3 regions of the Arthrobacter sp. 01T419 genome follow, and region 1 is predicted to be linked to each of the others. Evidence: riboswitches for the same ligand, from Rfam matches in the RefSeq annotation. Region 1 holds a riboswitch; each other region holds the start of a gene.

Evidence for each region. A riboswitch is a leader RNA that binds a small molecule or an ion and turns the genes downstream of it on or off. The one in region 1 is predicted to bind cyclic di-AMP.
Region 2: another riboswitch for cyclic di-AMP. It lies ahead of AC1DLO_RS16340 (hypothetical protein); the one in region 1 lies ahead of AC1DLO_RS12015 (NlpC/P60 family protein).
Region 3: another riboswitch for cyclic di-AMP. It lies ahead of AC1DLO_RS14845 (aggregation-promoting factor C-terminal-like domain-containing protein); the one in region 1 lies ahead of AC1DLO_RS12015 (NlpC/P60 family protein).

What each region holds. Positions count from the first base shown of each region.
Region 1 covers NZ_JBFTQF010000006.1:147,154-151,146, forward strand. Annotated here, with positions in the region: gene AC1DLO_RS12010 (M23 family metallopeptidase) at 1-522, shown strand, start outside; cyclic di-AMP (ydaO/yuaA leader) riboswitch at 669-836, shown strand; gene AC1DLO_RS12015 (NlpC/P60 family protein) at 842-1,600, shown strand; gene AC1DLO_RS12020 (HNH endonuclease) at 1,934-2,434, shown strand; gene mobA (molybdenum cofactor guanylyltransferase) at 2,472-3,089, shown strand; gene AC1DLO_RS12030 (DUF6457 domain-containing protein) at 3,121-3,408, shown strand; gene AC1DLO_RS12035 (molybdopterin molybdotransferase MoeA) at 3,405-3,993, shown strand, end outside.
Region 2 covers NZ_JBFTQF010000012.1:2,611-18,880, forward strand. Annotated here, with positions in the region: gene AC1DLO_RS16330 (cation:dicarboxylate symporter family transporter) at 1-1,213, shown strand, start outside; gene AC1DLO_RS16335 (PucR family transcriptional regulator) at 1,275-2,489, shown strand; gene AC1DLO_RS16340 (hypothetical protein) at 2,651-3,757, opposite strand; cyclic di-AMP (ydaO/yuaA leader) riboswitch at 3,760-3,910, opposite strand; gene AC1DLO_RS16345 (helix-turn-helix domain-containing protein) at 4,252-4,656, opposite strand; gene AC1DLO_RS16350 (TetR/AcrR family transcriptional regulator) at 4,717-5,466, shown strand; gene AC1DLO_RS16355 (acyl-CoA dehydrogenase family protein) at 5,747-6,934, shown strand; gene AC1DLO_RS16360 (HPr family phosphocarrier protein) at 7,306-7,584, opposite strand; gene ptsP (phosphoenolpyruvate--protein phosphotransferase) at 7,626-9,314, opposite strand; gene AC1DLO_RS16370 (TetR/AcrR family transcriptional regulator) at 9,432-10,154, shown strand; gene AC1DLO_RS16375 (PTS mannitol transporter subunit IICBA) at 10,221-12,200, shown strand; gene AC1DLO_RS16380 (mannitol-1-phosphate 5-dehydrogenase) at 12,200-13,348, shown strand; gene AC1DLO_RS16385 (amidohydrolase) at 13,494-15,134, opposite strand; gene AC1DLO_RS16390 (ABC transporter ATP-binding protein) at 15,223-15,924, opposite strand; gene AC1DLO_RS16395 (branched-chain amino acid ABC transporter ATP-binding protein/permease) at 15,921-16,270, opposite strand, start outside.
Region 3 covers NZ_JBFTQF010000009.1:175,772-179,736, forward strand. Annotated here, with positions in the region: gene AC1DLO_RS14840 (CPBP family intramembrane glutamic endopeptidase) at 1-14, shown strand, start outside; gene AC1DLO_RS14845 (aggregation-promoting factor C-terminal-like domain-containing protein) at 178-909, opposite strand; cyclic di-AMP (ydaO/yuaA leader) riboswitch at 912-1,086, opposite strand; gene AC1DLO_RS14850 (sensor histidine kinase) at 1,250-2,725, opposite strand; gene AC1DLO_RS14855 (response regulator transcription factor) at 2,739-3,479, opposite strand.

The DNA of each region.
Region 1 (3,993 bases):
ATTCCGGCTGCGGCCAGTGCCACGATCGATTTCAGCCGCGCTGCGGTATCCACCACGGCGGATCCTGATAGCAAGCTCAAGCAGCTCTTGAGCGCGCAGTCCGTCGGCAGCATCAAGACGTCGTCCTCCAAAGGGACCCTCGGGGCTCCGTTGGACACTCTGACTACGGCCTCGCCGTTCGGTTACCGCGTGAACCCCATTACGGGAGGCCTGGGGGAGTTCCACCGCGGCCAGGACTTCGTGGCCCAATGTGGCACCCAGGTGCATGCGGCTGCCGCCGGCAAGGTTACTTTCGCGGGCTGGCACCCATATGGCGGTGGAAACCGCATTGTGGTGGACCACGGCAACGGCCTGGAAACCACGTATAACCACTTGTCCTCGTTCAACGTCCAGGTGGGCCAAACGGTCAACCGTGGCGACGTCATCGCATTGAGCGGCACAACTGGCGCCTCGACCGGCTGCCACCTCCATTTTGAAGTCATGGTCAACGGCGATGTCGTTGATCCCTTGGGCTGGCTGTAAGCCAATCCGATGGCCGTCTCTCGCATGCTTGTCACGCTCCGTGACCTGAATGTGACATTCAGCCAAAACTCATGTACCGTCTAACTCGCATCAACTTTTAGAGAGTTGATGCACTCGGGTGGATTGCCTAGCTCTGCCACTGCCCGAGGTTCCGTTCGCAAAACATCGTCTGGCAGAGGCGGGGGACCCACTTTTGGTCATCTTCACCGATGGCCTTGGGGTTAAGTCGCACTTGTTTCCCACGGGAAGCATTGCGGCCGGATGACTCCCATCCGAATCCGACAGCTTACCTCGCGGGCATAGGGAGAGGCCTTTTAACGTGTCTTCACGCTCTACTCTTGCGCGCCACCGCGCCGCGGTCACCAAGACCAACTCGCTTGCCGTCATCGCTAAGACCGTCGGCAGCAATGCCGGTGGCGTGGGCCGTCAGGCAGCAGTTATCGCTGCTGCGTCCGGACTGGTCCTCACTAGCGGTATCGCAGCCAACGCTGCCGAAACCAACGTTCCCCGCGAGTCCACTGCGACCTCCACCCTGGAAGTCCAGTCCATCGCCCAAGCCAGCATTGCGGCCGATTCCTCGGTCGCCATCAAGTACGAGCGCCCGGTGGTTTCCACTGAAGCTGCTCCGGTTGTCGAAGCTCCGGTTGCCGTCCAGGAAGCTGTCGCCGCTCCCAAGGCCGGAACCGCTGCGGGCACCGCAACGCTTTCTGTTTCCGCAGCTGTATCCCCCGCCACGAAGGTTGCCAGCGGCAAGGGCGCGGCAATTGCTGCCGCAGCTTACGCACAGCTCGGCGTTGCCCAGGACTGCACCGCCCTGGCTTCGAACTCCCTGGCTGCCGTTGGCATCAACTTCCACGGCTGGCCGGCAGACTACCTCTCCCTTGGCCGCACGGTCAGCGCTGCTGAAGCGCAGCCGGGTGACTTGGTTTACTACCAGAACGGTGGCATGGGCATGGCTCACATCGCCGTTTACGTCGGGAATGGCATGGCGGTCCACGGCGGCTGGAACGGTGGCACCACTGCCCTGTACAGCGTCAACATCGGCTCCGGCCCGGTCTTCATCCGCGTTGGTGGCTAATAGCTTCGTCTGAATAGTCTTACTGGAACATCCCCGCTGGTCAGCCCGCGGGGATGTTCTGTTTTAACCAGCATGTGCTACCTCACGTCGCCCTACATCACGTCCCCAGGGGTCTGCCGGGGCGAGTCCGGGCGTGCTGTCCTTGGGCGTTTGGAGGTTCCCGCCACATGTCCGGCACATGAACTTTGCCCGACACAGCGCCTGAACCCACCCACGGATTCGTTGATCTGGCCTCTCCGTGTTTACTCTTGTGGTGTCGATCCACAGCCCGTACATGCAGAGGGCAGCCGGCCCTCGCGCCCCTGACGGGTGCGGCCGTGAAGAGGTACGTGCATGCGCACACTCGTTCTGAATGCTGGATATGAACCGCTGGCGGTAGTCACCTTCCGCCGGGCGCTGGTCCTTGTGCTCACCGGAAAAGCGAGCGTAGTGGCCGAAGGCGACGAGCCTGTCGTCGGGCCACAGGAGATTCTCGGACGTCCCTCCGTGATTCTGCTCAATCGCTACATCCGGCCGAGGTACAACACGATCACGGCGGTTACACGTCGCGGCGTCTTGCGCCGCGACGGTCACCGTTGCGCCTACTGCGGGAAAGCAGCCCACACTATTGACCACGTCCACCCCAAATCCAGGGGCGGCGCGGATTCCTGGGAAAACCTGGTGGCGGCGTGCCTACGCTGCAACAACGCCAAGAGTGACCACACACCGGCCGAGATGGGCTGGAAACTGAGGTTCACTCCGGCGGCGCCCACCGGGACTATCTGGCAGATCAAGGAGCTTGAGAAACCTGCGCCCGCATGGGATCCCTTCCTCTTGCCCGAATCGGCGGCCTGAACCGGAACTGAGACTGCTTCCCGGGTAATCTGGGCTGGTGGACTTTGATGCGGTGATCTTGGCGGGTGGCAAGTCCTCCCGCCTCGGTGGCGTGCCAAAAGCCCAGTTGACGTACGACGGCGCTACGCTCCTTGATCGCGCCCTCGCGGCCGCGTACGGGGCCGGGTGTGTCGTCGTCGTCGGGCCGGATCCCGGCGGTTTACCGGAAGGCACATTGACCGCCCGCGAGGACCCGCCGTTCGCCGGACCGGCAGCAGCGATCGAAGCCGGACTCGCCGCGCTAGAGGCGCAAGACCGCCAGAGCCCGTCCACGAAGCACGCGCCCTGGATCCTCGTCATGGCGTGCGATATGCCCCTCGCCGGCGCGGCTGTTCCGGTTCTCCTCCGGGAACTTGCCGGTCGCCAGAACGCGGAAGGAGCCATGGCCGTGTCCGCCGATGGGCGGAAACAGCCGCTGCTCGGAATCTACCGGCTCTCCGCTTTGCAACGGGAAGTGCTGGCCGCGGCAAAACAGGGTGGCCTGGCCAACGCCGCGGTGTTCCGCCTGCTTGCTAGGCTTGATCTGCTGGCCGTACCTGTTCCTGCTGGCTCCACCGATGATGTGGATACCTGGGACGATGCCGCGGCGCTTGGAGTGGACGGCGACCTGCCGTGACAAAAGCTGTACCGGACTGTGGAGGCGGATCGTGAAGACCCAGGAAGAAACGCTTGAGGAGTGGTGCAGGAGCCTGATGCAAGCATTTGAGCTTGAAGGCGTCGAAATCGACATCAATGAGATCCTGTCCTTGGCCGGCGTCGCGGCGCATTCAGTCGTTCGCCCGGCCGCTCCTTTGACCACCTTCATTGCCGGCTTCGCTGCCGGACTTGCAGCGGGTTCGGGCCAAGCGAGCGAAACCGCGTCGATGGATGCGGCGATGGGCCTGGCACGCACACTCGCCAAGGACTATACGAACCCGGGAACCGACGCCGGATGACCGATGCCCCCAAACAGGGCGCCGAGAACCAGGGCGGAGAGGAACTGGGCGCCGAGAACCAGCACCCTCCCTCCGTGACCGAACCGGGCCCGAACGTTGAGCATGTCCCGCACGCTGACCACTTGTGGGCGGAAGCCCGGCAGCTTGCCTTCGACTGTGCCACGCCCATTCCCGCCGCACCCGTTGCCCTGAAAGACGCGGTCGGCAGGACGCTGGCCGAAGATGTCCACGCCCTGCAGGACCTGCCGCACTACGCGTCTTCGGCGATGGATGGCTGGGCTGTCAATGGCGGCGGCCCTTGGATCCTGGCCGAGCCGGGCCACCGGCTGGCCCCACACCAGGCGAGTCCCATCGTCACCGGCGGCCTGATACCGCCGGGGGCCAAGGCCGTGCTCCGCAGCGAGAGCGGGGTCTTGACTACGGACGAAGATGGCTTGCCGGTCCTTGCGCTCGGCGGCAACGCAAAGCCTGGCGAGCCGCGGAATGGGCAACACATCCGGGATGCCGGAGAAGAAGCCGGGGCGGGCGAGCTGCTCATCAAATCCGGCGTTGTCTTGAACCCGGCCCACCTCGCGCTGGCAGCCC
Region 2 (16,270 bases), on a different contig from region 1:
CGGACTGCGTCCTCTTGGCGACGGCTTCATCCAGCTCATCAAGATGATCATCGCGCCACTGATCTTCCTGGTCATCGTCACCGGAATCGCAGCGGTGGGGGATGTCAAAGCCGTGGGCCGTGTCGGAGTCAAGGCACTCATCTACTTCACGGGGGCCACACTGTTCGCCCTGGCATTCGGCCTGATGGTGGGCAATCTCGTCCAGCCTGGGGCAGGGCTCAACATCGATCCGAATTCGCTGAGCCAGGACGCCCTGAACGCCAAGACCGGCACCGCGCCGCCCAAGGACGTGGGCCAGTTCCTGCTCGGCGTCATCCCCACCAGCGTCGTGGGCGCCTTCGCGAACAACAACCTGCTGCAGGTCTTGTGCTTCTCCGTCTTCTTCGGTTCGGCCGTTGTTGTGATCGGCAAGGAACGGTGCGGGCCTGTGCTCACGTTTATGGAGACCGTCCTGGACGTGTTCTTCAAGATTATGGCCTGGGTCATGCGGGTGGCACCCATCGGCGCGTTCGGGGCCATGGCGTTCATCATTGGCCAGTACGGACTGGATTCTTTGGGCACATACGCAGTACTCATCGCGGCGTGTTACGGCGCCGCCGTCGTCTTCATCGCTTTGCTCTTCCTCGTGGCGTGGGGCATCGCCCGGGTGCCGCTCTGGCAGTTTTTGAAGTACACCCGTGAAGAGTTCCTGCTGGCCCTTGGTACGGCGTCCACAGAATCCGTCATGCCGCGCATCATGGCCAAGCTCTCCAACGCAGGTTGCTCACGCAGCACCACCGGCCTGGTTATTCCGACCGGCTACTCCTTCAACCTCGACGGTGCCGCAATCTATCTGTCGATCTCCCTGCTTTTTCTCGCCCAGGCTTTCGGGCACCATCTCGATCTCGGACAGCAGCTCGTGGCGCTGGGGATCCTCATGCTCACATCCAAGGGCATGGCAGGGGTTCCCGGGTCAGCCTTCCTCGCTTTGTCGGCCACTGCCGGTGCATTGGGGATCTTCCCGGTTGCGGGCGTCGCGCTTCTCCTTGGCGCGGACCGGCTGATGGACTCCATGCGGGTGGTGGTGAACCTGCTCGGTAACTGCGTGGCCACCTTTGTTGTGGCGAAATGGGAAGGCGAGTTCGATCGGGACGCCATGCTTCGTGCCTTCCTGGGAGAAGGCGCCCTCCCCGAAAAGGCCGACGAGGCTCCCGTGCCGGTCCGCGTCGGATAGATGCCACGCTAGATAAACAAGTCCAGCCACTCGTGGGCAGCGGGCAAAGTAGTCTTGCTCCATGCAACAGGACGTGGAGAAGATCGTCGAGGACGTCGCACTCAAATTGGGCCGCGGACTCTCCCTGGAAGATCTCGACGGTGTCCTGCTCGCCTACAGCTCCAACCAGTCCCACGCCGACCGCGTCCGCGTGAATTTCCTCCTCAGCAAGAAAGTCCCGGTGGACGTCAGTGCCTGGCAGCTCTCGCACGGCATCGCCACCGCGGTGCGTCCCGTCGTCGTGCCCGCCAATGAGGAACTCGGTATGGTGGGGCGCGTCTGCGTCCCGCTGCTGGTGCGCGGGTTCCGCGTGGGGTACCTCTGGGTCCAGCAGGACCTTGACGAACAGACCGCGACGGCGATCCTCGCCCAGTTGCCAGGAGTGCGGGACGAGCTGGACCTCCTCGCGGGGTTGCTGCTCGATTCCAATACGGCCGAATCGGAGTTCCGGCGCCGCCGCGAGCAGGAATTCCTGGCTGCATGCCAGGGCGAATCCAACGCGGTGGCGGCCGTGGCCGGATGGAAGGAGGTCCAGGGCCGGGGCCCGTGGCAGCTGGTGACCGTGCTCGACGCCGAGGACAGCGGCGGCGTCTCCGATCCCATCGCAGCCACGCTGACGCACCGTTCCGCCGCGCTGCAGGCCACTATCGGCGTCGATTCGGTCCTTTTCAGCGCTGGCACCGAGACGCATTCGGTCCTGCTGTTCCGCGAAACCGGCGGACGGGCAGAACATGCCCAGGTCTTGGTCCACTATCAGCTGGAGCTCGCCAAGCGGGCCGGCCGGAAGGTGGACCGGGTCATCCTGGGCATCAGTGAGCCGTTTTCGGTCATCCGCCAACTGGGGCGGGCGTACCGGCAGTCGAAGCTCGCGGCCCAGGCTGCCGCCGTCGATCCTCCGCTCGGTGAGCTCGTGGACAGCCGTTCGGCAGGGATCTACCAGTTGTTCGAACGGCTGCAGGCACCCGGCGGTTGGGACGATTCGGGCTCGTCCTATTTCCAGGCGATCGAGGACGCCGACCGCAACGGCGAGCTCCTGCCCGTCCTCGAACTGCTCTACGACAGCGACGGCTCAGTCCAGGACGTGGCCGCGAAGCTGCATTTGCACCGCAGCAGCATCTACAACCGCCTGGCCAGGGTCCGGCAACTCATCGGTGCGGATCCGTTGAATGGTGCTATCCGGCTCGAACTCCACGCAACGCTCAAGGCGCGCCGCTGGGCGGGCCGTCCTCGGATTTGAGGCTGCGCTGTTACTGGAGGCCGCACTCGTTTACCGCTTGAACGGCCTTAGCTGAAGGCTGCAGCGCCAGCGGTCGGGGCGGCGCTCATTCATCTGCGTCCGGGTGCTCTGGCAGCACCGCCCGTGCCACTCGACGGATGATGTTCGATGCTGTCCCATCCTCACTGCAGGATCCCGCTTGCAGCGTCCAAAATCGCTCCCAAGTCGAAGCCCGGCTGAGCTGGCTGCGACGAAGCCGTCGGTGCGCTGCTGGGCTTTACCGGCGGTTTCGGCTTCGATTGCCCAGGTGGCGTGTGGGAGGGCGGATCGGTGGGAGTGGGCGTCGGCGAGGACGGGTCAGTAGGCGTCGGCGTCGGTGTTGGAGTGACCGTGACCGGGGGAGCCGGGCTGGGAACCGGAGCAGGCTGCGCCGGGCCCTGCGTCGGAACGGCCGGCACAGGAGCAAGGCTTGGGGGCAGCGCTGATGGGATGACGGAGGGGACCTGAACGGAGACCGATGGTGCTCCAGCACTCGACGGCGCGACGGCGGCGGGCGCTTGCGGCCCTTGCGCCGGGTCGGTCGCGGTTTGACCGGCCTTGGCAGCCGTGGCGGTTGCCGACGGTGAAGCTGTTGCGTCGGGGGAGACGCTGCCCGCGGTGGAAGGGTCCTGAGGCTGGACGGAGCTTTGGCTGTCTGCGTCCTGGGCTTGGGATTCCTGGCCGAAGAAGGGCAACTCAAGGGCCTGGCCCAGGGAACCCGCCGTCAACAAGATGCCGAGGGCTCCGGCCACCACGGCCATCCGGTTGCTCATCGTCCGGATGGTCGCAGCCTTCTTCAGGACGGCATGAGGTTCCCGGCTGAACGACGAACCGGCGAAGGACATCTGACCGAAGCCGGCACGAGGAACCGCGCGCTGGGCGGTCGTGGCTGCCTTCCGAGTTTCGGCGGCCTGGGTCTTCTGGTTCGGTGCAGCCTCGGGGGCTGCGGGTTCGGCGGGGGCTGGTTCCGCCGGCGTTGTTGCCACCGTCGGGATGGCTGCGGTGGCGGGTTCCGGGGCGGAGCTGGCTTGTGCGGCCCGCTCCCGCTCGGCCGCGCGGGCGGCCGCTCGCGTGGTGGGTGCCGCCGTCGTCGGGGTTTTCGCGGTGGTGGGTGCCGCCGTCGAACTCAAAGGTTCTGGAGCCTGCGCAGGGATGAACGTTGCGCTGTCTTGGGCCCGACGGCGTCCGGTTGGTTTGGTGCGCTCGCCCGCCACTTGGGCACGGCGAGGCTGATCCATGGTTGGGGACATGGTGATTGCCTCTCAACGCCTTCGAGGTTAGCTGTCGGGTTCGGACGAGGCCGTCCGGCCGCACGTGGCGGCTTCACCCCGAGGGCCTGTGGAGAAATAGGCCCGGAGACTCTGGGTCCCCCGTCTCTGCCGCGGGTCTAGCGGAATCCGGGTTGCGGCAGAGCTCGGCGTCAACCCGGAAGCGGCCCAGTTGGGGAATGGGTCGCCCCTCGACGGTACATCAGCCGGCCAGCAAAGTCACATTTAGATAACGAGGGAGCCTGGAGCGGGCCCGGCGTGTGTCAGGGCACCCGGTCGGTACTGCACGCCAGAACGAACTATGTTCCTGCCCATAGTTCGTTCTGGCGTGCAGTTGAGGCCCCATGGCCCCCGAACCGTTCAGGGCCGGACCGGTATTCATTGAAGGCAGGGAAGTCGAAACAGGAGCCTGGCGCGGAACCATCACCGGCGGCGAAGTCGAAAGCTGACGCGGCGTTGCTTCCCGATCCGCACCTTTAGCTGACGGCGTCATCTCCGGCGGCCGTTGCCGCTTGCTTGCGCTTCTGCGTCTCCAGCCACGCCATGATGTCTGCGAGCCGGATCCGGCGGTGCGTGCCACGGTATTCGACAGGTATTTCGCCACGATCGGTCATGTTGCGAAGGTAGGTGTGCGAGATCCCCGCGAGTTCGGCAGCCCGCGACGTCGTGAGCATTTCCTCCACGCTGCTGACGGTCACCGCTTCGCCGCGGCTTAGCCGGCCGAGGAGATCGACGACGGCGTCCCTCGCCTGATCCGGCAGCCGGTGGACCGTGCCGTCGACGAAAACGGTAATGTCGTTGCTGTCCTGGAGTGAGGCTGCAAGGTTCCGGGCGTCGTCTGCGGGCAGGCCAGGCGTCATGCGGGGAGCTATCAATGCCATGGCAGAAGCCTAGCTGCGCTCGAGGCTGCGCGGTTACGCCGCCGTGTTAGATTCACGCCTATGGTCAACTACCCCGCCAATCCGGATCCGAGCCCCGCTGTGGCGGCCGCAATCGAACTGCTGGTGCGGCAAGGCTACGACGCAACCTCCGTGGACGATCTCGCCGACGCCGCGGGCGTCAGCCGCAGCACGTTCTTCCGCAAGTTCGGTTCCAAAGAGGACGTCGTTTTCGCTGATCACGACCGGATTCTGGCGCGCGTCCAAGAGTTGCTTTTGCGCACGACGGCGGCTCCGTTGCGTTCTGTCGTGGAAGCGGCGCTCTTGGTCTTTGACCACCATGTAGGCCACCGGGAAACCTCGCTGGCCCGCTACGAGCTCCTGCGCCAGGTGCCCGCCCTTCGTGATCGTGAATTGGTCATGACGCATCGCTATCAGCGGGCTTTTCGAAGTTATCTGCAAGCGGCCTTGCCCGAAGGCGAGAACCGGGAACTCACTGCCGTGGCGTTTGCTGCGTCCGTCATCGCGGTGCACAATAGCGCCCTGCGCCAATGGCTGCGGGCGGCCGCCGGTGGCGAGCAGGCAGAGGATGAGGCGCCGGAAACTGAGGCCCAAGAGCTGGCCGGCCGACTCGCGCGGGAGCTGGGTGTTCTGGCTGACACTTTCGCCGGGGGACCGGCCCGGGTTCCGGCCGACGAGGCGGGCGGGCAGGCTCATCTGGAGAGTGACCGTCCCGCCGTCGTGGTTGCCGTCCTGGATCCTGCGGCCGGTACAGAGCAGATCCTTCAAGCGGTTCGCGACGCCCTGGCCTAGCTCGGGTTTCCTCGGACCGGGCGTAGATTCTGCTGGATCATTCGGGTTCCCCATCAAAACAGCCGCGTGTTTTCGCGGCCTGCCCGTGGATGGGTCGGGATGATCCAGCAAAAACTCTCGATGGTACTGAGTTCCTTGACATGAAACTCAGTGTCAGCGCATGCTGGGAGTCGCAGAATGCAACCCAGAGCGAGGATTCACCCATGACGACGACGTCCGACGACACGTCCGCAGAGCTGAATGCCGTTTTCCGGACGGCACCGTTTTCCCAGATGGCACCATGGAACCCGAGTACGTCCTGAACGAATCGCTGGACCCGGACCCGGCCTCCGTTTTGAAGGACATCAGCGGCGAAGACCGCGCCTACTGGGACCGAGCGCGGACCTTCGTCCAGGACGAAGTGCTCCCGATCATCGCGGGATACTGGGAGCGCGCGGAGTATCCGCTGCACCTGGTGAAGCGCTTGGGTGAACTTGACCTGCTGCGCGACGGAATCAACATCGACGGGTTCCCGGCCATGAGTAAAACCGCCGCCGGGCTGGTCACCATGGAACTGAGCCGCGGGGACGGCTCCATCGGCACGGTGGTTGCGGTCCAGGGTGGTTTGGCGCTGCGGTCCGTTGCCGAATGCGGTTCCCCGGAGCAGCAGGCCCGCTGGCTTCCGGCGCTTTCCCGGGCCGAGGAATACGGCGCCTTCGCCTTGACCGAGCCGGCCCATGGCTCCGATTCGGTGGGACTCGAGACGACCGCGACGGCCGTCGAGGGCGGATATGTCCTCAATGGCGAAAAGAAGTGGATCGGCAACGGCTCGATCGGCGGCCTGACTGTGGTCTGGGCCCGAGGTGACGACGGGCAGGTGCATGGGTACCTTGTCCCGCAAGATTCTCCTGGCTACTTCGCCACAACTATCGAGGGCAAGCTGTCGCTCCGTGCGATCTGGCAGGCACACATCCGCTTGGAGAACGTCTTCGTGCCGGTGGAAAACGTGCTCCCGGGGGCCCGGAGTTTCAAGGACACAGCGCGCGTCCTTTTGGCGACCCGGCTGGGAGTGGCGTGGTCCGCCGTCGGGCATGCAACGGCCTGCTATGAAACCGCTGTACAGTACGCAGCCCAGCGCCGGCAGTTCGGTCGCCCGCTAGCCGCTTCCCAGATTGTGCAGGAGCGTCTTGCGCGCATGCACTCGGAGCTCGCCACCATGCAGCTCATGGTCATGCAGATGACCAAGCTGGACGAAGAAGGCGTGCTGACCCCCGCGCAGGCGGCGCTCGCGAAGTTCACCTGCACCCGTACCGCCCGCAGCATCGCTTCGAACGCGCGCGACCTGCTGGGTGGCAACGGAATCTTGTTGGCCAACCGCGTGGCACGGCACTTCGCCGATATCGAAGGCATCCACACGTATGAGGGCACGGAAACTGTCCAGGCGTTGATTATTGGACGCTCCATTACGGGCATGTCCGCCTTCGCGTGAGGGCGCGCCGTCCCGCCCGCCCCTGCCGCGCCCCCTGAGACGCCCGCCTCCGCCCTGAGACGCTCGCTCACCTATGCGGCCGAAATCCCGGACGCTCGCTCTGATGTGAGCCCAATCGGCGGAACGCTCCTGCAGATCTGAACTGCAAGCGCCGGCCATTTCGCCCGTCACTCCACCACGGCGACCGCGAATCCTCCCCACGCAGATCAAATAGCCGAGTAGTGAGACCGGGAGCAGCACAATACTGAGCACGTAGAACGCGACGGCGGCATTCGGCTTGCGCATTTCGGGTCCCTTCCGGCGAGCGGTGCGTATTTCTGCAGGAGGGTTGGGTTGGAAGCGGCTATATGTGAGCGAGGGTCCGGTGGTGCCTACTCCGCGTCGAGGTCTGTTTCCAGCAGGGTCACCAGGGAATCCAGTGCGGCGTCGGCGCCGTCGCCCTCTGCCCGAAGCACGACGACGTCGCCCTTTGCGGCGCCGAGCGTCATGAGCGAAAGGATGCTGGCGGCGTCGAGCGCGTCCTCGGCAGGCTCGCCGCGCATGGCGATGGTCACTTCAACCGGAGATTCTCCCGCGGCTTCGGCGAAGAGAGCCGCCGGGCGGGCGTGCAGTCCGGAGCGGCTGGCGATGGTGGCGGTGCGTTCGGGCATGGGTACTCCTTGTGTTCAGGTTGGGGTTGGTGCGGCCGGGCTTAGAGCCCGAGTTCCTCGAGGATCGGCAGTTTGGCACGGACCCAGGCCTTGGCGTCCAGGGCATCGGGAGCGCTGAGCGCCAAGCGGGCCAGCTCCTGAGCCTGTTCCAACGTGACCGTTTTGAGCACGGTTCCAACGGCGGCCAGTGACCGTGCCGTCATGGACAGCGTGGACACGCCCAGGCCAACGAGTACGACGGCGAGGGCCGGGTCCGCGGCTGCCTCACCGCACACGCCAACGGGTTTGTTGTTGCCTTCCTCCGCAGAGCCAGCGACGGTCAGCTGCACGAGGCGCAGAACGGCAGGCTGCCAGGGGGTGTTGAGCTCGGCGAGGGGGCCAAGTTGCCGGTCGGCGGCCATGGCGTATTGCGTGAGGTCGTTGGTGCCGAGGGACGCGAAGCCCACGTGTCGCAGGACCGACGCCGAGGTCAGTGCCGCGGACGGTACCTCGACCATCACTCCAGGAGTCTTGATCCCCGCGGCATCGCACATCGACGCGAAATGGGCAGCCTCGGCCGCAGTCGAGATCATGGGCGCCATGACCCACACGTCGGCTTCTGATTCGCCGGCCGCGATGGCGATGGCCTCGAGCTGGCGTTCCAAAACCCCGGGCGTGGTGAAATCGGTGCGGTAGCCGCGCACGCCGAGGGCCGGATTGGGCTCGGTTGCGTCCGTGAGGAAGGGCAGGGGCTTGTCCGCGCCGGCGTCGAGGGTCCTGAGCACCACTTTCTTGCCTGGGAAAGCGTCGAACACGCCCCTGTACGCGGCAGCTTGTTCCACCACGGTCGGTTCGGTGTCGCGTTCCAAGAAGCAGAATTCGGTGCGGAAAAGGCCCACGCCCTGCGCGCCCAGAGCGGCAGCCGCGGCAGCGTCCTTGGCGCCGCCCACATTGGCGAGAAGAGGCACCAGGTGGCCGTCCGCCGTCGTACCGTTTCCGTCGAAGACAGCCAGTGTGGCGGCATTTTCGACCCACGCGAGGGCGGCGGCGCGCTGCTCTTCGGAGGGTTCGAGGGAAAGGGAACCGGCCGCGCCGTCCACGAAGACTTCGGCGCCGTCCGGGATTTCGTCCACTCCGCGGGCCGCGACGACGGCGGGCAGGCCGAGCGAGCGGGCGATGATCGCGGTGTGGGACTGCGGTCCGCCGCCCGAGGTGACCAGCGCGGTCACGATGGCGGGGTCCAGCGTTGCGGTGTCGGCGGGGGCGAGGTCTTCGGCCACCAGGATGAAGGGAGTATCCGACGCCGGGATCCCGGGGGCGGGGACGCCGCGGAGTTCGGCGACGATCCGGGCGCGGACATCCAGGACGTCGGTGGCGCGTTCGGCCATGTACCCGCCCAAGTTGTGGAGCATTTCCGATACCGAGGCGCCGGCTTCCCAGATGGCGCGTTCGGCGGAGCTGCCGTTGTTGTTGATGAGCTTGGTGGCCGACTTCAGGAGCATGGTGTCCTTGGCCATCAGTGCTGTGGCTTCGAGCACGGCCTTACCGTCTCCGCTGGCCTTGTCAGCGCGTGCTTTGAGCTCGTCGTGGACCGATTGGGCCGCGGTCTTGAGGCCGGCGATCGCTTCTTCCGCCGTGGTGGAAACGGCTAGCTGCTCGCCCGACGGCGGTTCGCTGACTGGTTTGGGCATCTGACGGATAGTGCCAATGACGCGGCCCGGGCTGACGCCTACTCCTTGGAAATTCTGCACTGAAATCCTCTGTTCCTGCTCTCGGATCGGACCCACCGGCTGCGGCGCCTCGGGGTCCGAAAAAATCTCCTGTGACTCACTTCATATAGCGTTGCTATAGGTGCTAGGGTAGCGGCTATGAGTTTCGATGACCAGCTTCCGCCCAAAACTCGGCTGCTCCGTGCAGCTGCCGAGTTGCTGGCGAATTCGGACGGGTCACCGGTCTCAACGCGCCAAATCACCAAACTCGCAGGCGTCACGGCGCCCACGCTGTACCACCACTTCGGCGACAAGGAGGGGTTGTTCGACGCCGTCGTTGCAGCCGGCTTCGAGGAGTACGTGGCGGGAGAGCGGGACTTCGCACCCTCTGGGGAACCCCTGGAGGACGTCCGGCGGATGTGGGACAACCACGTCCAGTTCGGGCTTACCCAACCGCACCTTTACCTGGTGATGTTCGGCAACATCCGTCCGGAAAGCAGGCCGGCCATCGTGGCTGATGCCGAGTCGCTTCTGGAGGAAATGCTGAGCAAGGCGGCCATTGCCGGCCAGATCAACGTACCCCCGCGCGAGGCAGCGAGGAGCATCCTGGCAGCCAACGTTGGTGTCACGCTCATGCTCATTGCAGAGCCATTGGAAGACCGGAACCTCGAGCTCTCCACCATGACCCGGGATTCCATGATTTTCGCCGTGTCCACGGAAACTGCCCGTGGCGCCGCAGCAGACGACTCCGGCAAGTCGTCCGTTGTTGTTGCGGCAATCGCGCTGAATGCGGCACTCCAAGCCTCGCATTCAGACCAGCTATCCAGTTCGGAGCTGAAGCTTTTCCTTGAATGGCTTCACCGAATCTCAAGCAGCTCCTAAAGCTGTCCTCCTTCGATAGATATCGACTGATCCCGCACTGATGCGGGACTCACGTTAGGAATTCACATGGCAACAGAGACCGTTGCGAAGCCGCGCACCAGCCTGCGCGTTGGTGTCCAAAAGTTCGGAACATTCCTTTCCGGCATGATCATGCCCAATATCGGCGCCTTTATCGCCTGGGGCATCATTACGGCATTGTTCATCAAGACCGGCTGGCTACCCGTCCCCGAACTCGGTGGCTTCGGCAACAACGCCGCCGGCACGCCAAACGTTGGCCTCGTCGGGCCCATGATTACCTACCTCCTGCCGCTCCTGATTGCCTACACCGGCGGCAAAATGGTGTACGACGTCCGGGGCGGAGTCGTGGGTGCCATCGGCACCATGGGCGTGATTGTTGGTGCCGGTATTCCGATGTTTATCGGTGCCATGATCATGGGCCCGCTCGGTGGCTGGACGATGAAGAAGATCGACGCCATCTGGGACGGCAAGATCCGTCCGGGCTTCGAGATGTTGGTGAACAACTTCTCCGCGGGTATTTGGGGCGCCTTGCTCGCCATGCTCGGGTTCTTCGGTATTTCTCCGCTGGTCCAGGCCTTCAGCACGGCCGCGGGCAATTTCGTCCAGTTCCTGGTGCACAACGGACTCCTTCCGCTCACCAGCATCTTCATCGAACCCGCCAAGGTTCTTTTCCTCAACAACGCAATCAACCACGGCGTGCTAACCCCGCTGGGCATCCAGCAGTCACTGGACCAGGGCAAGTCGATCCTGTTCCTGCTTGAAGCCAACCCCGGTCCGGGAGCCGGAATTCTTCTCGCCTACATGTTCTTTGGACGCGGGGCAGCGAAGGCCTCGGCGCCGGGCGCTTTCATCATCCAGTTCCTCGGCGGGATCCACGAGATCTACTTCCCGTATGTCCTGATGCGCCCGCTGCTCATCCTCGGAGCCATCGCCGGGGGCATGACAGGCATTGCGACGCTCGCAATCACCAACTCAGGCCTCGTCGCTCCGGCGGCTCCGGGATCCATCTTCGCAGTCATTGCCCAGACCTCCCGTGACAGCTACGTGGGCGTCATCTTGTCGGTCATCTTGGCAGCGACGGTGTCGTTCCTCGTCTCCGCGTTGATTCTCCGCACCACGCATCACAGCGACGAGGTTGATCTTGGCGCAGCCACGTCCAAGATGGAAGAACTCAAGGGCAAGAAGAGTTCCGTTTCCTCCGCGCTCCTCGGTGCTGGTGGCGGTACCGCGCTCCTGACCCGTCCCATCCAGAACATCGTGTTCGCCTGCGACGCCGGCATGGGCTCCAGCGCCATGGGCGCCTCGGTGTTGCGGAACAAGATCAAGGCCGCGGGCTTCCCGGGGGTCAAAGTCACCAACGCTGCCATTGCCAACCTCACCGACACCTACGACGTCGTCATCACCCACCAGGACCTCGCCGAACGCGCCCAGCCGCTCACGACCGGGGCTGTACACGTCTCCGTGGACAACTTCATGAACAGTCCGCGGTATGACGAGATCGTGGAACTTGTGAAAAGCAGCAACGCTGAGCCCGGCGCTGAGGGCTCGACGGCGGTTGCCGAGCCTGCCGCTCAAGCGGCCACCGCCGTCGGGGGCAAGGATGTCCTGCTCGCCGAAAGCGTGATCCTCAACGGCACCGCGACGGACCGCGACTCGGCCATTGACGAGGCGGGCAAGCTCCTGCTGGATCGCGGCTCCGTGGACATGGGCTACATTCACGCAATGCATGAGCGCGAGGAATCCGTGTCCACTTACATGGGCAGCTTCCTGGCAATCCCTCACGGCACCAACGCTGCCAAGGACCACATCCTGCACTCCGGTGTGTCGATTGTCCGCTACCCCGAGGGCATCGACTGGGGTGGCAAGCAGGTCAAGTTCGTCGTCGGCGTCGCCGGCATCAACAACGAACACCTCCACATCCTGTCCTCCATCGCCAAGATCTTCACGGACAAGGCGCAAGTGGCCCAGCTTGAGCAAGCCACGTCGGTGGACGAAGTGCTGGATCTGTTCGGAAAGGTCAACGCATAGTGAAGGCAGTCCATTTTGGGGCAGGGAACATCGGACGGGGATTCGTCGGCTTGCTGCTGCACGAGGCTGGATATGAGGTGGTCTTCGCCGATGTCGCGGACGCCCTGATCAGCCAGCTCGCCTCCGCGTCCTCCTATGAGGTCCACGAGGTCGGCGAAAATGCGGCGGTCAAGACCGTGTCCGGTTTCCGGGCCCTGAATTCGGGCTCCGAAGAGGCTGCCGTCGTCGCGGAAATCGCGACGGCGGACCTCGTCACCACAGCGGTGGGGCCGCACATCCTCAAGTTCGTGGCGCCGGTGATCGCGCGCGGCTTGGCCGGCCGATCGCCGTCGTTGGCTCCACTGCAGGTCATGGCCTGCGAGAACGCCATCAACGCCACGGACTTGCTGCATTCCGAAGTGCAGGCCGCTTGGGACGGTGCCGCGGGTGATCTTTCCTCCACGGCGGTGTTTGCCAACACGGCCGTGGACAGGATCGTCCCCAACCAGGCGCCCGGCCAAGGTTTGGATGTCACAGTGGAAACCTTCTACGAGTGGGTGATCGACCGCACCCCGTTCGCTGGGGCGGCCCCGGTGATCCCGGGAGCCACCTTCGTCGACGAGTTGGGCCCGTACATCGAGCGCAAGCTATTCACGGTCAACACGGGACACGCCTCGGCAGCGTACTTCGGCTATGGCGCCGGACTGGAGAAGATCTCCGATGCCATGGCCGATGCCTCCATTGCTGCCCGGGTGCGAGCTGTGTTGGAGGAGACCAAGCAGCTTCTCGTGGCCAAGCATGACTTTGTCGAGGCTGAGCAGGAAGCCTACGTGCAGAAGATCCTCTCCCGCTTCACCAACCCGTACCTGCCGGACACCGTGAACCGGGTAGGCCGTGCTCCGCTGCGCAAATTGGGCAGGCACGAACGGTTCATCGGCCCGGCCGCGGAACTAGCCGAGCGCGGAGTCACTCCCGTTGCCTTGCTCGACGCCATGTCAGCCGCCCTGCGTTTCGACGACGGAGCAGACGACGAAGCCGTGGAACTCGCCCGCATGCTCGCCGAAATGGACGCCGCCGAGGCGGTCGAGCGCATTACCGAGCTGCCGCCGTCGCACCCGTTGTTCCCGCAGGTGCAAAAACTGATCGAAGACCGCAAAGCCGAGGCCTGACCCGCGGCTGAAGGGCTCTCCGGCGCCCCGGCTCCTGCTCCCGGGCGACCCTCCTGCAGATCTAGGGCATTTTTCCCGAACGCTCGCTCACCTTTGGGGTCTTTCGGGCTTATAGGTGAGCGAGCGTTGCCGGGTGGGCGCTGGGTCAGGCGCGTTGGAAGACCCGCTTGCCGGCGAACCACGTTTGAAGGGTCTGGATCTTGCCGAGGGCCGAATGCTCCACCTCGAAGGGGTTCTGGTCGAGCAGGATGAAGTCTGCGGCCTTGCCCGGTTCCAAGGAGCCAAGCTGATCCGACAGTCCGAGCATTCTCGCGGGCGCCGTCGTGTAGCAGGCCAGCGCTTCTTCGAGGGTGATGGCTTGTTCGGGCCAGAGGGTTCCAGGAAATTGTCCCGTGGGGTCGGCACGGGTGATGAGCCCTTGGATGGCCTCCCAGACATTGGGGGAGACACTGACAGGCCAGTCCGAGCCGCCACCGATGGTCGCGCCGCTGTCCAGGAGGTCCCGGTTGGGCTGCATCTTCGTGGCCCGTTCCAGTGGGAGCACCGTTTTGATGGCCTCATAAATGACGCCAGGGAACCAGAGCGACGGCGAAATGTCCGCGCTGACGTCCAGTGCTGCGAAGCGGGGGAGATCGTCTTCGTGGACGAACTGGCCGTGGGCTATCTGGTATTTCGCCTCGTGGAACCCCTCGTCCCGGATGGTTTGGACGGCGTCGAGCACCATGCGGACCGAAGCGTCGCCCGTGCAGTGGATCTTGGCCGAGATCCCCGTCTTCGCGGTCCGCCGGAGCCATCCCACCAGATCTTCCGCAGGCATGGTGGTGTGGCCGGCGAAATCATGGGCGTGGTGCTCGTCCGGCAAGTAGGGCTCCAGGAAAGCTGCAGTGCGGGACGGCGGCACACCGTCGAGGAAGATCTTGATGAAGTCGGGACGATGGTGGGCGGTCCGGAATTCCTCACCCCTGGACACCAGTTCCTCGCCCAACGGGGTTGTACCGAAGATGAAGTCGTTGACCTGCATGGAACTGACCACCCAGGCCGCCAGGGCATCGGATTGGTCAAGGTGCCGCAGCGCTTCCATTATTTGAAGCGAGGTTGCTGCGTCCTGGAAGGTTGTGACGCCGTAGGAGTGGAGGATCTCGATGCCCCGGGCGCACGCACGTGCCATCTGTTCCAGGCTGTATCCCTGCGATGCTGCCACGACCCGTTCAACCAGCACGCCGCCTGCCTCGATCAGCACACCGGTGGGGAGCCCGGTAGCGGGGTCGCGGAGGATTTCGCCGCCTTCGGGATCGCTAGTGCCCGCATCGATCCCGGCCAATGCCATGGCGGCGGAATTGACCCAGCGGTTGTGTTTGCTGTCGTCCTTGAGGAGCACGGGCCGCCCTCCGCTGGCTTCGTCGAGCCGGGCGAGCGTGTCCAAGCGGGAGAGTTCCTCGAACAGGCCGCTGCCCCAACTGCCTCCAATGACCCAGGCGCCGGGCTCGAGGCTCGCGCTCCAGCGGGCAACCGTCTCCAGAATGGTGTCCACGTCATCGGTTGGAAGGAAGTTGCACTCGAACAGATCAGCGGCGCCCGCCAGGGAATGGTGATTGTGGACGTCGATCAGGCCCGGCATGAGGAAGGCACCGTCCAAGTCCACAGCTTCCGTGCCGGTACCCACAAGTGCCTCGGCGTCCTCGTCCAACGCCACAACCCGGCCATCGGAAACGGCCATGGAGCGTGCCCACGGGCGATTCGGGTCCTGCGTCCGGATGACCGCGTTGACGAAAATCTGCAGTGTCATATTGTTGTCCTTTGCTCGGTGAGGCCTGCACGCCCGGCAGGCAGTCGCTTTGATGAGGTCCGACGTCGGGCCCTGGCAGGGGGCGGAACTAGACTTCCGCTATTCCGAGGTAAGCGCGGTGCAGCAGGGCGGGGTCGGCCATCAGCGGTTCGGCCGGCCCGCCGTACGTTACCCGTCCGCCGGTCACCACGATGGCTTCGTCCGCAATCTTCAGGGCCAGCTGTGCGAATTGTTCCACCATCAGGATGCCGACACCCGAATCGGCGATGTGCCGGATGATGGGCAAGAGCCGCAGGAATACCACTGGTGCGAGTCCCAAGGACATTTCGTCGATCAGAAGGTACTTTGGCCGGGCAGCGAAGGCCCGGGCGAGAACTACCATCTGCTGCTCACCACCGGAAAGCAAGCCACTCGCCGAACCCCTTCGCTTGTGCAGCTCCGGGAAGAGCTCGAGGGCTTCATCAACACCGGCAGGAGACTTGGCCGTCAGTTCCAGGTTTTCTTGGACGGTCAGGGAGGGGAAGACGGTGCGGCCTTGCTCCACATGGACAAGTCCCAAACGCGAACGCTTGATCCTGGACAATTTGCCCAACGGAACACCATCAAGGGACATGTCCCCCTTGCTCGTGGAAACGATGCCCGAAATCGACTCCAGCAGGCTGGTCTTCCCTGCACCGTTCGGGCCAACCAACGTCAACAGGGACCCAGGTTTCACCACCAACGAGACGCCGGACACCACAGGACCGGAGCCCCTACTGACGCTCACGTCGTCGAGGATCAACTCGTTCATGAGACCTCCAATTCGCCCATGTAGGCAGTCATGACCTGCGGATTTGCGAGCACGTCGTCGCGCTGGCCGGATGCGATGACCTCGCCGAAATTCAGGACCACCAAGTCATTGCATACGGAGCGGACCATGTCCAGATCGTGTTCGATCAGCAACAGCGTGGTGCCAAAACGATCGGGCAGCTGGACCAACTGCTCGGCGAAGGAAACGTGTTCTTCGTGTGACAAACCTGCGGCTGGCTCGTCGAGCAGCAGGAGGCGGGGCGACGCCGCCATATTGGCGGCGACCTCGATCAGCCGGCGGGTCCCGACGTCGACCCTCGCCAGTTGCGTCGACGGCGGCGGGCAGT
Region 3 (3,965 bases), on a different contig from region 1:
CCTTCGTCTCCTAGCTTCCTGAGGGCCCGTGGTCACGGGCAGCTCCCAGAGAGCGGATGCTGGCACAGATCTCAGACATGCCGCCGACAAGCGACAGCAGTCCCCCAAAGGACTGAGCCGATTAAGGACGCGGAAGTCCGCCCCTGACGGGACGGACCTCTTGAGTGCTTGGTGCGTCTAGTACCAGTTGTGGGCCAAGTGGAAGGCCCAAGCCGCGGACGGGGATCCGTAGCGTTGCTTGATGTAGTTCAGGCCCCAGCGGATCTGGGTCTGGTAGTTGGTCTGCCAATCGGCGCCTTCCGAGGCCATCTTTTCGCCGGGCAACGACTGCACAATGCCGTAAGCGCCGCTCGATGCGTTGGTGGCAGTGGTCCGCCAATCGGATTCCTTGTTCCACAAGGTGATCAAGGCAGACATTTCGCCCTGGCCCCAACCGTAGGAAGAAAGCATGCTCGCGGCGTAGGCCTGGGCGCCGGCGGGGTCATCGACGGCGACCGGAGCTGCGGGAGCGGCGGGTGCCACCGGCGCTGCCGGTGCGGCGGCCTGGGGAACGACGGCGGCCGGAGCGGGAGCAGGTGCCTGAGTCGGCGCGGTGCTCGGCTTGGCACTTGCGCTGGCACTTGCGCTCGCCGATGGCGTGGCGGTGGCGGACGGGGTCGCGTTGTGCTCTGCGACGGTGCGCGATTCGGACGCCCGGCTCAGGTCCTGGGCGCTGATGGCCTGTCCGGCGGCCTGGCTGGCTGCGCCTGCCCCGAGGAACACAGCAACAACGCCGGCAACAACGGCCATGCGCTGGCTGGGGCCGAGGTTTGCGGCTGCTCGCCTCAGGGTGGAACGTGACTTGTTTGTCCGGGCAGGTTCGCCGCGGTGGCGCGCAACAGGGCGCGACTGATTCTTGGAACCAGACATGGTGATTGCCTCTCAACGCCTGCGGAGTTAGCTGTCGGATTCGGATGAGGTCATCCGGCCGTGGCCACTGAGAATCGTGGCGGTACGGCTTCACCCCTAGGGCCGGCTCAACATGAGCGCTTGCCCGGAGACCTGGGTCCCCCGTCTCTGCCTGGAGTGTTCGGGCACCGGGCAGTGGCAGAGCTCGGCGCCTACCCGGCGGTGGCCGGGGATACCCTGCGCACCTATTCGACGGTACAGGAGGTCCCCGCTTAAGTCACATTTAGGTAACGGAGATCACGACGCCGGTGCGCCGACTTGCGCTCGCCGCGCTCCGGCGTCGTGATCTTCCGGATGGTCTTCAGGCCGTGGCGGTCCTGAGCGCCGGAAGGCGCACGGCAAACTCCGTCCGGCCCGGACGCGAGACTACCTCAACAGTGCCGCCATGGGCCTGGACAATGGACTCAACGATCGACAAGCCGAGCCCGGACGTGCCCTCGGAACCGGAACGCGCGGCGTCGGCGCGGGCAAAGCGGGAGAAGATCCTGCCTTGGAATTCAGGCGGAATGCCGGGACCGTTGTCGGTCACTGTGACCACGGCGCTGCCATCGGCCGAGCGCATGACTCCCGTGACCACCGTGGTGCCCGCCTCTGTGTGTTTACGGGCATTGGAGAGCAGATTGGCCAGGACTTGGTGGAGTTGCGTGGTGTCTCCGCGGACCGTGAGGGGCTCATCCGGGAGCTTGAGCTGCCAGATGTGCTCGGGGGCCATGACTTTCTCGTCACTGACGGTCTCTATCACCAACTGTGTGAGGTCCACGTCGGTGAACTCCGGTGCCTTGCCTTCGTCCAACCGCGCCAACAACAGGAGGTCCTCCACGAGGGTGGTCATTCGCTCGGACTGGCTCTGGACCCGGCCCAGGGACTTGCGGCCGTCCTCGGTGAACTTCTCCGTCATGCGCAACAGCTCGGTGTAGCCGCGGATCGCCGTCAGCGGAGTCCGGAGCTCGTGCGAGGCATCGGCCACGAACTGGCGCACCTTGGTTTCGCTCAGCTGGCGTGCCTCGAGGGCGCTGGAAACATTGTCCAGCATCAGGTTCAAAGCATGGCCGACGCTTCCCACCTCTGTACCCGGGTGGGCCGCCGACGCCGGAACGCGCACCGCGAGCGCCACCTCACCGGCGTCGAGCGGAAGCTTCGACACCTTCGTGGCAACGTCGGAGAGTTGCTCTAGTGGGCGCATGGTGCGGCGGATCAACACAGTTCCCGCGAGTCCAATCAGCACCAGTCCGCCCAAGGACACCAGCACCATGGTCCACACGAGCGAGGCCTCGGTATCCTCTTTTGAGGCGAGTGGCAGGCCAGTGATGATCACATCGCCGTAGGGGGTTGCGGTGGCCACCAATCGGTAGCCGCCCTTGGAAAGGCTCCGATCAACCGGACGTCCATCGTGGGGCAGCGCCAACAGCACCGCGGCATCGTTGGGTGACAAGTTCGTACGTGTGGCGTCCGGGGACAAGAATCCAGCGCTGCTCACTTGCCCGCCAAGAATGCGGGCATTCAGCGTGCCGATGCTCTGACCCCGGGCATCCAAAGGATCCGAGCGTCCATTTGGATCACCTATGGGCGGGCGGCCATGGGAGGCCTGCATCAATTGCTCGTCGAGCTGCTTCGTGAGAAACAGGTCCATGGAGGCGTAGCTGACGACGCCCACGGCTCCACAGATGGCCACGAGGAGGGCCATGGAGACCAGGATCAGGCGTGTGCGCAGGTGCCAGGTTGATGGATTGAACCACTGGTGATCCGTTTGGCGAGGGATACCCGAGAGTGCGGACATTCGGCGCCCCGGGCTATTCGGCGGGCTTGATGACGTAGCCGGCCCCGCGCACCGTGTGGATCATGGGCGGGTGGTTGGCTTCGATTTTCTTGCGCAGGTATGAGATGTAGAGCTCCACGATGTTGGCTTGCCCGCCAAAATCGTAGTCCCACACGCGGTCCAGGATCTGGGCCTTGCTGACCACGCGCTTGGGATTCTCCATGAGGTAGCGCAGGAGTTCGAATTGGGTTGCCGTGAGCTGGATGTCTTCGCCCCCGCGGGTGACTTCGCGGGTGTCTACGTTCAGGGTCAGGTCGCCCACAACCAGTTCGGCCGTGTCCATCGCGGCCACGCCGGAACGCTGGACCAGGCGGTGCAGGCGCAGCAGGACTTCTTCCATGCTGAACGGCTTGGTGACGTAGTCGTCCCCGCCGGCGGCCAACCCGACGATGCGGTCCTGGACGTCGTCCTTCGCGGTGAGGAAGAGCGCAGGCACCTCAGGGGCAAAGGCGCGGATCCTGCCCAACAGCTCAACGCCGTCGAACCCTGGAAGCATCACATCCAGCACCAGGACATCCGGCCGGAAATCCTTGGCGAGCTTTACCGCTGCGGGACCGTCGCCCGCCACGGCTACGGACCAACCCGCCATGCGGAGGCCCATGCTCATGAGCTCGGCGAGGCTGGGTTCGTCGTCCACCACAAGGGCGCGGATGGGGGAACCGTCCGGGTGGCTGAGCTGGGGAAGGTTGTTGGTCATGGAGTGCGAGGATGCCATGGGACAACTCTCCATTCTGCCGGTTTGCCGGTGCTTTGCCGATGCTGTGAGCACCCTGTGAGTCTCAGCCTAGCCACCTGACCAACTGCACGGTACAACGGCACCGGACGCCCGACGCGCAATGGCGGCTTTGTTCCCGGGGCCGGATGGGGCACTGGGCGCGGGTTTCGGCGGGGGCGGCGTCGGATTCTGCTGGATCACTCCTCAGTCCAGCCGGGCGATCCGCACGATCACGGGGCCTGGCGCTCGATGGCAGCGAATGATCCAGCAGAATCTGTCACAACACCGCGGGAGGTCACAGGAAGGCCTGCCGTTCGACACAGCCCGCACACAGCAAAGAGGCTGACGCTGTTTGGGACAAGGACAACTTCGACACAACAGTCCCGACTTCGATGGAGAACACCATGGATCAGCAAAACAACCCCTCCGCACCTGGGTCCGAACCTGGGTCCGAACCTGGGTCCGAACCTGGATCCGTGCCGGAGA